3 regions of the Kitasatospora sp. NPDC059571 genome follow, and region 1 is predicted to be linked to each of the others. Evidence: riboswitches for the same ligand, from Rfam matches in the RefSeq annotation. Region 1 holds a riboswitch; each other region holds the start of a gene.
What was found. A riboswitch is a leader RNA that binds a small molecule or an ion and turns the genes downstream of it on or off. The one in region 1 is predicted to bind cobalamin.
Positions count from the first base shown of each region.

Region 2: another riboswitch for cobalamin. It lies ahead of ACFV0G_RS28260 (cobalamin biosynthesis protein); the one in region 1 lies ahead of ACFV0G_RS13775 (ribonucleoside-diphosphate reductase subunit alpha).
Region 3: another riboswitch for cobalamin. It lies ahead of ACFV0G_RS03010 (HoxN/HupN/NixA family nickel/cobalt transporter); the one in region 1 lies ahead of ACFV0G_RS13775 (ribonucleoside-diphosphate reductase subunit alpha).

Region 1 is NZ_JBHWBW010000093.1:1,590-5,780, forward strand. Features, by position in the region: gene ACFV0G_RS13775 (ribonucleoside-diphosphate reductase subunit alpha) at 1-1,866, opposite strand, end outside; cobalamin riboswitch at 2,041-2,184, opposite strand; gene ACFV0G_RS13780 (hypothetical protein) at 2,327-3,181, shown strand; gene ACFV0G_RS13785 (glycoside hydrolase family 26 protein) at 3,284-4,191, shown strand, end outside.
Region 2 is NZ_JBHWBW010000331.1:2,787-6,977, forward strand. Features, by position in the region: gene ACFV0G_RS28250 (alpha/beta hydrolase) at 1-234, opposite strand, end outside; gene ACFV0G_RS28255 (helix-turn-helix domain-containing protein) at 399-1,088, opposite strand; cobalamin riboswitch at 1,337-1,471, shown strand; gene ACFV0G_RS28260 (cobalamin biosynthesis protein) at 1,585-2,598, shown strand; gene ACFV0G_RS28265 (cobyric acid synthase) at 2,595-4,091, shown strand; partial or broken gene ACFV0G_RS28270 (magnesium chelatase) at 4,118-4,191, shown strand, end outside.
Region 3 is NZ_JBHWBW010000010.1:14,143-18,333, forward strand. Features, by position in the region: gene ACFV0G_RS03000 (phosphatidylinositol-specific phospholipase C domain-containing protein) at 236-1,282, opposite strand; gene ACFV0G_RS03005 (ArsR/SmtB family transcription factor) at 1,516-1,878, opposite strand; cobalamin riboswitch at 2,135-2,352, shown strand; gene ACFV0G_RS03010 (HoxN/HupN/NixA family nickel/cobalt transporter) at 2,384-3,496, shown strand; gene ACFV0G_RS03015 (EamA family transporter) at 3,549-4,191, opposite strand, start outside.

The DNA.
Region 1 (4,191 bases):
GGTCGCGGTCGGCGCGATCGCCAGCAGCAGCGAGTTGCGCAGGCCGGTCTCCGCGATCCGGGCGCGCAGCGCCTCCCAGCGGGCCGCCCACTGCGGGGTGGCGGCGGCGAAGTGGTCGATGTGCAGCTCGCCGCGGGCCGCGCGGGTCTCGCCGTACGCCTCGTGGCGGCCGAACTGCTCGGCGAGGTCCGCGGAGCGCTCGTACGCGGTGAGCATGATCCGCTCGGAGATCAGCGTGGACAGCGCCTTCGCCTCGGCGGAGTCGAAGTCGATCCGCAGCTGGAAGAAGACGTCCTGCAGGCCCATCACGCCCAGGCCCACCGGCCGCCAGCGGGAGTTGGAGTTGCCGGCCTCGGTGGTCGGGTAGAAGTTGATGTCGATGACCCGGTCCAGGAAGGTCACCGCGGTGCGGACGGTGGCGTCCAAGCGCTCCCAGTCCATCGCGTTCAGCAGGTCGGCGGCGGTGGCGCCGGCGGCGACGTGGGCGCCCAGGTTGACCGAGCCGAGGTTGCAGACGGCCGTCTCGGAGTCGTCGGTGACCTCCAGGATCTCCGTGCAGAGGTTGGAGGAGTGCACGGTGCGGCCGGGCAGCGCGGTCTGGTTGGCGGCCCGGTTGGAGGCGTCCTTGAAGGTCATCCAGCCGTTGCCGGTCTGCGCCAGGGTGCGCATCATCCGGGCGTACAGGGTCTGCGCCGGGATGGTGCGGACGGCCTTGCCGGCCTGCTCGGCCTTCAGGTACGCCTCGTCGAACTCGGCGCCCCACAGGTCGACCAGCTCGGGGACGTCGGCGGGGGAGAACAGCGACCAGTCGGCGTTCGCGTTGACCCGGCGCATGAACTCGTCCGGGATCCAGTGCGCCAGGTTGAGGTTGTGGGTCCGGCGGGCCTCCTCGCCGGTGTTGTCGCGGAGCTCCAGGAACTCCTCGATGTCGGCGTGCCAGGTCTCCAGGTAGACGCAGGCCGCGCCCTTGCGGCGGCCGCCCTGGTTGACCGCGGCGACCGAGGAGTCCAGGGTCCGCAGGAACGGCACGATGCCGTTGGACTGGCCGTTGGTGCCGCGGATCAGGCTGCCGCGGGAGCGGATCCGCGAGTAGGACAGGCCGATGCCGCCGGCGTGCTTGGACAGCCGGGCGATCTGCGCGTAGCGGTTGTAGATCGAGTCCAGGTTGTCCAGCGGGGAGTCCAGCAGGTAGCAGGAGGACATCTGCGGGTGCTTGGTGCCGGAGTTGAAGAGCGTCGGAGAGGACGTCAGGTACTCCAGACGGCTCATCAGCCGGTACAGCTCGGCGACCTCGGCCACCGACTGCTCGCTGTCGCCGACCGCCAGGCCCGCCGCGACGCGCAGCAGGAAGTGCTGCGGGGTCTCGACGACCTTGCGGGTGATCGGGTGGCGCAGCAGGTAGCGGGACTGCACGGTGCGCAGGCCGAAGTACTCGAAGCGGTCGTCGCCCTGCGGGTCGATCAGGGAGTCGAACAGGTCGGCGTGCCGGGCGACCAGGGCGGCGGTGGCGTCGCCGATCAGGCCCTCGGCGTGGCCGACGGCGATCGAGGCGGCGAAGGAGTGGGCGCCCTGCGAGACGGCCTCGTCCCGGATCTCCAGGGCGAGCAGGCGGGCGGCGAGCTTCGAGTACTGGGGGTCCTCGGCGATCATCGACGCGGCGGCCTCCACGGCCAGCCCGCGCAGCTCGGCGAAGTCCGAGCCGGCGTGGCGGCCGCGCAGCGCGGCGGCGGCGACGTGGCCGGGGTCCACCTGGGGGAGGTCGGTGCTGCGGTCGGTGAGCAGCCGGAGCAGCGCCGCACCGGGGTCGGTCTGGGCGGAGTCGGCAGAACCCTGGGAGGGCAGGGTGACTGAGGCAGCGACGGTCAAGGCGCACTCTCTCCTGTGGCGGCAGCGGACGGGGCACCTCCCGTGGGGGAGGCCGCCCGGACCGGTACGCGGCAGGGGAGGACGGCACGCCCGGTTGCTCCCAGGGCGCGCGGCGCCACCCGGCCTGCCCGCGAGGCCCGGACGTACAGCTGTGCTTCATGGCATCTGCGGGGAAGCCGGTGGCACACCGTCGGCAGGCCCTCGGACTGCGCGGGCCCGGGCAATCACGGGCCTGCTCACCGTTGCGGGGCAGTCCCGGACTCCCACCGGGTTCCCCTGCGTCGACAGCGAGAGTGAGCATACATGTTGTGGTGTCTGATCTACGCGACCCCAGATGTTGTGTCGTGCGGCGTAGTCTCCGGGTGGCGGGGAGTGACCGTCCGGGGAGTCGCGGACGGCCCGCCGAACCCCGCCCAGGTCCCTGTCGGTCCGTCGGACCGATGGCCTAGGATCTGCGCTCATGAGTGATGGGGCGGGTATGAACAACGGGGGGTACGGGCCGTACGGCGGCCCGGGCGGGCAGCCTGGGCAGTTCCCGGGCCACCTCCCGCAGGCGTCAGCCGAGCCCGACTGGGCCGCCATGGCGGACCGCGCCGAGAGCGAGCAGCGCCGCCGCCGGCGGCTCAGGACCCTCCTCTTCGGCGTGCTCGCCGTCGTCGTGGTCGGCGGCCTGACCGCCACCGCCGTGGTGGTCGCGGGCGGCAAGAACGACCCGCCGGCCCCCGGGCCGACCGCCTCGCAGTCCGGCACCGCCCGCCCGGCCCCGGCCGGCAGCGGCGGCGCCGATCCGGCCGACCCGTCGCAGCCGATCTGGGAACTGGCCACCGACGGTGCGCCGGTGGACCCGGCGGCGTTCTTCCCCGACGAGACGCTCACCATCGACGGCCGGCCGTGGACCCGCCGCAGCGCGGCCACCACCGAGCCGTGCTGGAACGCCACCATCGGCGGCCTCGGCGACGTCATCGCCGGCCAGGCCTGCCGCCAGGTGCTCCGGGCGACCTACGTCTCCGGCGACAGCGCGGTCGTGGTCGGCATCGCGGTCTTCGACCACAAGCTCCAGGCCGAGACCGCGATGAAGAAGTACCGCGGCCACATCAAGGGCCTCAAGGCCGACGGGGTCGCCGACTTCTGCCAGGCCGTCGGCTGCACCAGCACCCACGCGACGCTCGGCCGGTACGCCTACTTCACCGCCTCCGGCTCGGCCAAGGTCGGCGGCACCGCCGCGGACCAGGCGGCCACCGACGCGGCCCCGGACTTCGCCAAGCACCTGAAGCAGACCCTGCTGGCGCGCGCCGCGGCGGCCGGCAAGCACTGACCTGGGGCGCCGCCGGGAGCGGCGGCCCCGGGGCCGGGGGGTCCTGAGCGGGCGGGTACCGTTCCGTCCGGAAGATCCACATCTGCCCTGGGGGAGCCTGTGATGCTGCCGCGCGCGCTGCGCAGCCGGGCCGCGATACCGGTCGCCGCGGTCACCGCCGCGGCCCTGTGCACGGCCGTGGTCCTGATGGGCGGGGACGGCGGGGCCGCCCCCGCACCGGGTGCCGCGCCGAGCGGCACCGGGTCGAGCCACCTGGTCCCGGCCCGGCCGCTGCCCGCCTCGCTCGGCGCCGACCTGGTCAAGCGGGACCCGAAGGCCTCGCCCAACGCCCGGGCGGTCTACCAGATGCTCGCCGACCTGGAGAGCCAGGCCCGCGACGGGCACCCGAAGGGCACCGTCATCGGCCACCACGTCGAGGCGCAGAACGAGCTGTACAACCTCAACTACGGTGACTACCAGGGCATCAAGGGCGTCGGCTACTACTACAAGAAGGCCGCCGACATCACCGGCAAGCTGCCCGGCTTCGTCGAGACCGACCTGGGCCCGGGCTACGGGCAGGGCGACTGGGGCGTCGGCAACCCGCGCAGCTACTCCAAGGACAAGTGGCCGACCTGCTCGTCCAAGTGGCAGTACACCGACGATGCGGTCGACCTGCTGACCGCCGTCTGGTCCGGCCACCCCCGACCCGACGACGGGACGTACGGCGCCAGCGGCGTGCAGCAGAACTGCGACGGCTCCACCACCTCGCTGCCGGACAACGGCGGCGGGCCGGCCGGGCTCGTCGGGATGTCCTTCCACGAGCCGTACCCCGGCTCGCCGGTGAAGTCCTTCGACCGGGTGCTGTGCGCCAACTCGCCGGCCGCGACCGACCCCACCTGGTTCGGCCGGGTCGTCGACGACTCCGCGGGCACCGCCGAGCACCGGCAGCTGCTGACCGACCTCTCCTACCTGGCCGACCACCTGCAGTACCTCGCGGACCACGACGTGCCGGTGCTGTTCCGGCCGTACCA
Region 2 (4,191 bases), on a different contig from region 1:
GCGCGCACCGTCCGACCGCTCCAGGGCGTAGCGGCCGGCGCGGGCCGTCTCCACGCTGCGGGTGACGGTGACCCACTCCGGGCCGGTGTCCTGCACGCGCAGCGCCTCGGCGGTCCCGGCGGCGAAGCCGGGGCGGACGGCGCGCTCGGACGCCCGGCGGCCGAGCAGCAGCACCGCGGCGCCGGCTCCGGCCGTGACGGTGGCGGCGACGGCGGCGGCGATTCCCCAACGCATGGTGCTCCCCGGGGTCGGCTGGTCTCGGGCATGGCCTTCCCAGTCCACGCCCGCCGGGGGCCGCGGGCCACCGGAGCGGGTCCGTCCGGGCGCGGCGGACGGGCGGGTGGACGGGCGCTCCGACCCGGACCGGCGACGGGACCGGCGACCGGCGACCGGTGCGGTCAGACCGGGACGTCGGTGGGCCGGCGGCCGAGCAGTTCCCAGAAGCGGTTGGGCAGCGGGGCGGCGGGCGGCTGCTGCGCCGCGGGCACGGCGGAGCCCCAGTGCGTGGGGACGAGGTACTCGTTCTGGAGGTCGGAGAGGGCCGCGGACAGTGCCTCGCGGGGCGCCGGGACCATCCGGGCCACCGCGTCCAGCCGGGCCTGCCAGCGCCCGTCCACGACCTGCCGCAGGCACCGCTCCAGGTCCTCCTGACGGCCGGTCACCCGGACGAGGGTGCGCAGTGTCAGGCCGAGGGCGTGCGCGAGGGCGCGACTCTGCTCCTCGTCGGCGTCCCAGCGCCCGGTCCGCTCGGCCTTCTCATAGGTCTGGGCGGTGACGCCGATCCGCCGGGCGGCCTGGTCCGCGGTCAGCTCCCGGGCCAGCCGGTGGTCGCGCAGGGTGGCCGGGCGCACGCCCATCAGCTGCACCGGCGGGCACCACAGCGCGCGGGCGAGGGCGATGAACTCCTGTTCGTCGGGGCGCAGCTCGCCGCTCTCCCAGGCGATCACATGGGTGGGCAGCAGCCGAACGCCGTGCGCGGCCATGCCGTCGGCGACCTGGGCGGGCGTCAGGCCGAGTCCGGCCCGGTGCGCCCGGGCGGCGTGCGGGGAGAACGGCACCGGCGGCGGAGGGGGCGGTCTGCGTCGCATGCGACAAGAACGTACGGGCGGACCCGGCGGGCCATCACCCGCCGAACGCACGAAGCGCCCGGCCGCCGCCCCGCGCGGCCCCTGGAGGATCGTACGAGCGGCGGCCCCGCATCCCGGGTGATCGTCGGAGGGAGCGACGGCCCGCACCCGCGGCCGGGCGGCGACGGTGTGTGACCAACCCCTCCACGGGCTTTGTTGACGGCCGGTCGGACCGCGTGATGGGATCCTGGGGCCATACGGAGGCATGCAGAGGAAGCCGGTGCGAGTCCGGCGCGGTCCCGCCACTGTCACCGGGGAGCACGCTCGAACCGATGGTCACGGCGGTCCGCCACAGGGCCGCTGGAAGGCCCGAGGGTGCGTCCGACCCGGAAGCCAGGAGACTCTCGCCGCCGGTTCGTCGATCCAGGGCGCGGACCCTGAGTGAGGACACGCACGCCATGCAGGCTGCCCAGCGGTCGCCGTTCCCCCCTGCCCCGGGCGCCGCGCCGTGCGCCGGTTGAGATCCGCCGCCCCCTATCTGCTCGGCGCCGTCGCCGGCCACCTCGCGGACACCGCCCTCGCCGATCCCCGGCGGGGCCATCCGGTGGCGCTGTTCGGCACCGCGGCGACCCGCCTGGAGCGGGCGCTGTGGCGCGACCACCGCGGTGCCGGGGCCGCCTTCACCGCGCTGAGCGTGGGTGCCGTCGCGGCCGGCGCCGCGCTCGCCGACCACGCCCTGCGCCGCCGCCCCGCGGCCCGGGCCGCCCTCGCCGCGGCCGCCGCCTGGACGGTGCTCGGCGGCACCTCACTGACCCGCGAGGCCTGGACGATCGGCCGCGCCCTGGAGGACGGCGACCTGGCCGCCGCCCGCGAGCGGCTCCCCCACCTGTGCGGCCGCGACCCGAGCGCCCTGGACGGGCAGCAGATCGCCCGGGCGGTGGTCGAGTCGGTCGCCGAGAACACCGCCGACGCGGTGGTCAACGCGCTGACCTGGGGCGCGCTGGCGGGCACCCCCGGGCTGCTGGCCTTCCGGGCCGTCAACACCCTGGACGCGATGGTCGGCCACCGCTCGCCGCGGTACCTGCGCTTCGGCTGGGCCTCGGCCCGGCTCGACGACGTGGCCGGCTGGCCGGGCGCCCGGCTCACCGCGCTGCTCACCGTCGCCGCCGCGGAGCATCCGCGGGCGGCCTGGAAGGTCTGGCGCCGGGACGGTTCGTCACATCCGAGCCCCAACGCCGGGCAGGCCGAGTCGGCCTTCGCCGGCGGGCTCGGCGTGCGCCTCGGCGGCACCCTCCGGTACGGCGAGCGCGTGGAGCACCGGCCGGTGCTCGGCGCCGAACTGCGGCCGGTCGCGGTCGCGGACATCGAACGCGCCTGCCGGCTCTCCCGCCGGGTCGGCGTGCTGGCCCTGGCGGTGACGACGGCTGCGCACGCCCTCGGGCGCACCTCGCTCGGCCGGGCCGCCCGGGGACACACCGGCCTCCCCGTTCCTGCGCCGGGGGTCGCACAGATGCAGAGGAGTACGCCGTGACGAATGCGCTGCTGGTCGCAGGGACGACCTCGGACGCGGGCAAGAGCGTGGTCACGGCGGGGATCTGCCGGTGGCTGGCCCGGCAGGGCGTGCGGGTGGCGCCGTTCAAGGCCCAGAACATGTCGCTGAACTCCTTCGTCACCGCGGACGGCGCCGAGATCGGGCGCGCCCAGGCGATGCAGGCGCAGGCCGCCCGGGTGGAGCCGGAGGCCGCGATGAACCCGGTGCTGCTGAAGCCCGGGGCGGACGGCCGCAGCCAGGTGGTGCTGCTCGGCCGCCCGGTCGCCGAGGTGGGGGCGCTGGACTACCGCGAGCGCAAGCCCGTCCTGCTGGAGCGGGCGCTGGAGTGCCTGGCGGACCTGCGCAGCCGGTACGAGGTGGTGGTCTGCGAGGGCGCCGGCTCGCCCGCCGAGATCAACCTGCGGGACCGGGACATCGCCAACATGGGCCTGGCCACGGCGGCGAACCTGCCGGTGGTGGTGGTCGGCGACATCGACCGCGGCGGGGTGTTCGCGGCGATGTACGGGACGCTGGCGCTGCTGTCCGCGCAGGACCAGGCGCTGGTGGCGGGCTGGTTCGTCAACAAGTTCCGCGGCGACGCGCGGCTGCTGGCGCCGGGCCTGGAGATGCTGCGCGAGCTGACGGGGCGTCCGGTGCTGGGCACGCTGCCGATGCTGTCCGGCCTGTGGCTGGACGCCGAGGACTCGCTGGACCTGTCGACCGCGGTGGAGAACCGTCCGACCGCGGCCCCGCACGGCGCCGAGGTGCTGCAGGTGGCCGTGGTGCGGCTGCCGCGGCTGTCGAACTTCACCGACGTCGACGCGCTGGCCCAGGAGCCCGGCGTGCTGGTGCGCTGGGCGACCCGGCCGGAGGAGCTGGCCGACGCCGACCTGGTGGTGCTGCCCGGCACCCGGGCGACCGTCGCCGACCTGGCCTGGCTGCGCGAACGCGGCCTGGACACCGCCCTGCAGGCCCGCGCGGCGGCCGGGCTGCCGGTGCTGGGCGTCTGCGGCGGCTACCAGATGCTGTCCCGGGAGATCGTCGACGCCGTGGAGTCGAGGGCGGGCGCCGTCGAGGGACTCGGTCTGCTGCCGACCCGGGTGGAGTTCGGTGCGCAGAAGGTGCTCGGCCGTCCGGTCGGCGAGGCGTACGGGGAGCGGGTCGAGGGGTACGAGATCCACCACGGCGTGGTCGCGGTGGAGGGGGGCGAGGCGTTCCTGGACGGCTGCCGGGTCGGCGCGGTGTGGGGGACGACCTGGCACGGCGCGCTGGAGAACGACGGCTTCCGCCGGGCGCTGCTGCGCGAGGTGGCGGCGGCGGCCGGACGGGCGTTCGTCCCGGCGCCGGACACCTCGTTCGCCGCGGCCCGCGAGGAGCGCCTGGAGCGGCTCGGCGACCTGATCGAGGAGCACGCGGACACCGACGCGCTGTGGAAGCTGATCGAGGGCGGGGCGCCGCAGGGGCTGCCGTTCGTGCCGCCGGGTGCGCCGTGAGCAGGGCCGTGAGCAAGGGAGAGCAGATGAGTGACGCCCGATACCCGTTCACCGCGATCGTCGGCATGGCCGACCTGCGGCTCGGGCTGCTGCTGAACGC
Region 3 (4,191 bases), on a different contig from region 1:
CCGCTACCGTGCCCGCGCGACGACCGGTCCGCCAGGATGCGCCGCGCCCCTTACGGCGCCGGGCCGACCAGTCGTGTCGACCCCGTGCCTGACGGGTCACGCCACAGCCCGGCCCGGCCACGCCACGCGGCGCCACGCGGCGCCGTGCCTCGGGGCGCGAAGGGCGTGGCGGGCGTGGCGGGCCTGACCGGGACGGTCAGATGCGGAGAGACGTGCGCTGAGCGGGCCGGGTCGCTCAGCCTCGCTGCAGGACGAGCGACTGGACCTCCGGGAGGTGCCGCCAGTCGCTGGAGACGATGCTGGCGTGGGCCGCTGCAAGCTGCGCAGCGCGGGCGCGGGCCTGATCGGCGGTCGGGTCGGTGCTGCTGATGGCGGGGGAGACGTTCTGGGCGTCCGTCATCACGAGCAGATAGTGGCGGCTGTCGTACCAGGAGGTGTCGATCCCGCCGACGTACGCCGACGCGTCACCGTCGAAGACCACGAACCAGGGGCGGATGCTCGTGTCGCTGTACCCGGTCCGCGGGTCGCCCGAGGCGGCGCCGTGCACCACGGGGAAGACCTGGGCCTGCCCGGCCTTCCCGGCGGAGGCCAGGTCGCGGAGGTGGCGGCTGTACTCGACATCGGTGTGGAGGGTGTCGAAGGGGTTGCTCTCCTCGACGGTGCCCGGGATGACGTCGACGAGGACCCGTCCCGCGAGGGCCGCGCGGCTCGGCCAGTTGCCGGCGCGGGCGGCGTCGTCGAGGGTCGCGTACGCGCCGCCGCCGGGCTTGGCGAGCAGGTCGGCGGGGCGGAACACCGCGCTGCCGAGGTGGGTGGCGATCAGGCTGTCGAGCTGGGCCGGGCCCATCCCGCGGTTGGCGGCGAAGCCACCCTTGAGTTCGAGCTTGATGACCAGCGGGCCGCTGCCGGGGTGGGCGCCGAGCCAGACCCGTACGTCGTCGAGGCAGTTCTCGAGGTTCTTGTTGGCGCCGCCGCTGTACAGCTGGGCCGGGCTGCTGGCCGCCGTGCAGTTGTTGGAGTTGCCCAACGGGTTCGAGTGGCTGACCTTCCATTCGGTGGTGATGGTGTCGGTCCAGACATCGAGCTCGATCATGCCGGTACCGGTGTCCAGGCCCTGGGCGAGGTACGGGAAGGCGGCCGGGTCGTACGTGTTGTGCAGCCCGACCGTGGTGGCCGAGCCGAACGGCAGAGCGCCGCCTGTGGCGGCACCGGCGGGCTGACCAGGGATCAGGGTGGCGGCCGCAGCCAGCAGTCCCACGGCGAACGAACGGCGAAGCGTCACGGTGTCTCCTCGGCGGATGCCTGGATCGGCGGTCCGGCCGGACCGCCTCCGGCAGCATGGTGTACCGGGGAGTATTCAAGGTGACATGACAAGAAAAATTGGCTGAAGCTGACACTTCGCAGACCTGATCGAACGTCAGTCTGTCAGTGGCCGAGCGGCCGAGCGGCCGAGCGGCCGACACGTCGTCCGCGTCCGCTCGCCGCGGTGGGCCGGCCGGGACCGGGCTCGTTGCCTCAGTCGCGCTGCCCCAGCACGCCGTGTACGAGGAGTTCGGCGATCGCGGGGTCGGCGAGCCGGTAGCGCACGATCCGGCCGTCGCGTTCGCCGGTCACCGCGCCCGCCGCCCGCAACAGCCGCAACGCCTGCGACACAGCGGGATCGCGCATCCCGGTGGCCACCGCCAGATCGCTCACCGCCAGCGGGCCGGTCCGGTGGAGGGCGAGCAGCAGCGCCAGCCGTCCGGGCTCGGCGAGCAGGGCGAACCGATCGGCCCAGGCCCGGACGTGCGCCGTGTCGCCGATGGCGGCGATCGCCTCGCACACGCGGTGCCCGTCGATGGTGCGATGGCCGGCGCGGTCGGCGGGAACGAGGTGCATGGCCGCATTGTCGCAGGCCTTCGGATCAGTCCTCCGGAGACGGCCTCCCGGGCCGGCCCTCGGCGCTCACTCCCCGAACCGCCCCCCGGCGGACCTTCAGAACGGACCTCCCGCAGCGACCTCCCGCAGCGACCTTCCGCACCGACCTCCCGAACAGACTTCCCGAACAGACCTCCGGGGCCGGCCTTGCGGGGTACGGCCGTGATCTTCGACACCTGCGCAGGTGTGCAGGCTTGCAGCTGGCGAGCCGTCAGCCCTACGGTGGGCTGGCCGTGGTGTTCGGGAAGACCGGTGGCGGACCTTGTGGTCCCAGTCCGGAGCGGCCCTCGCCACTGTGATCGGGGGTGTCCGTACCCACTCGTGCCACGGGACGCGCAGGCGTCCGGGAAGGCCGGGTTCGGATGTCCGTTCCTGCCGTCGGGCCGGTGCGGAGCCCCGTAAGCCAGGAGACCGGCCACGGCATCTCACGACGTCATTCCACGAGGTGCTGGAGCGTGATCCGCAGATGACCCTGCCCGCGACCGGTTCGGTCGAGTCCCCGCCGGCGCCGCTGCCGGGCTTCCGCTGGCAGCGGGAGGACACCCTGCGCACGGCGGGGCTGCTGGCGGTGATCCTCGCCATGCACGTCGCTGCGTTCGGCACGTTGTTCCTGCTGGTCGTTCCGGAGCGGTACGAGGTCGGCAGCCAGGTGTTCGGCGCCGGGCTCGGGATCACCGCGTACACCCTCGGCATGCGGCACGCGTTCGACGCCGACCACATCGCGGTGATCGACAACACCACCCGCAAGCTGATGGCGGACGGCAAGCGGCCGGTCTCGGTGGGATTCTGGTTCGCCCTCGGGCACTCCTCGATGGTGGTGCTGATGGCCGCGCTGGTCGCGGGCGGCGCCCGGCTCGCCGGCGTGCTGATGAACGAGGACTCCACCACCCACCAGGTCCTGGGCACCATCGGGACGACCGCCTCCGGCGTCTTCCTCTATCTGATCGCCGCGCTCAACCTGGCGGCGCTGGCCGGCATCCTGCGGCTCTTCCGGGCGATGCGGGAGGGCCGGTTCGACGAGCAGGAGCTCGAGCGCCGGCTGGCCTCGCGAGGCCTGATGAACCGTGTGCTGGGCCGGGCGACCCGCTCGATCTCCCGGCCGGGCCAGATGTTCCCGGTCGGCATGGTGCTGGGCCTCGGTTTCGACACCGCGACCGAGGTCACCCTGATGGTGATGGCCGGCTCCGGAGCTGCGGCAGGTCTGCCCTGGTACGCGATCGTCTGCCTGCCGCTGCTGTTCGCGGCCGGGATGAGCCTGTTCGACACGCTGGACGGCACCTTCATGAACTTCGCCTACCAGTGGGCCTTCTCCAACCCCGTGCGGAAGGTGTTCTACAACCTCACCATCACCGGTCTGTCGATCGCGGTGGCGTTCGTCATCGGCACGATCGAGCTGGTGGCGGTCCTGCACGACAAGCTCGGCCTGACCGACCCCGTGAGCGGATGGGTGGCCGGGCTCAGCCTGGACAATGTCGGCTTCGTCATCGTCGGCATGTTCGTCGCGGTCTGGGCCGCGGCGATCGCCTACTGGCGGCTCGCCCGGGTCGAACAGCGGTGGGCGGCCAAGCGGACCGGCTGAGCAGCCCTCCGGATCGTCCGCCCGGTGGCCGTCCGGCCGTCAGCGCGGCCGGTCAGCCCGCCGCGAGCAGCAGCGTGCCGAGTACGGCCAGTCCGGCGCCCACCACCTGGAGGCGGCGCAGCCGCTCCTTGAGCAGGCTGCGCGCCATCAGTGCGGTCACCACCGGATAGAGCGAGGCGAGTACCGCCGCCACGGCCGGCGCACCGCCGTGCGAGGCTGCGGCGAATGTGGCGTTGGCGGTGACATCCGCCAGCCCGACCGCAGTCAGCGCCGGCAGGCTGCGGCGCATCGATCCCGGCTCGCCCCGGCCCGTACCCGTACCCGCACCCGCACCCGCACCCGCACCCGCATGCGCGCCCGCATCCCTACCCTCACCTGCGACACGGCCGGCCCCTCGGCCGTTCCCGGCGGTGAGCAGCAGGACGCCGCCGACCGCGACGTTGCAGAGCCGCTGGACGCAGAGCGCGGTCAGCAGACCGCCGTCGGCCGAGGCCTGCGCGATCAGTGCCATTACCGCGCCGAACCCGAAGGCCGCGCCGAGCGTGAGCAGCAGTACGCGGGTGGAGACCGCGGTGCCCCCGCGCTGCGGGCCGCCGGCCAGTGCCACACCGAGGACGGCGATGCCGATCCCGGCGGCCTGCCCGGCACCCGGCCGTTCCCCCAGGGCCAGGCCGACCCCGACCGGGACGGCGACC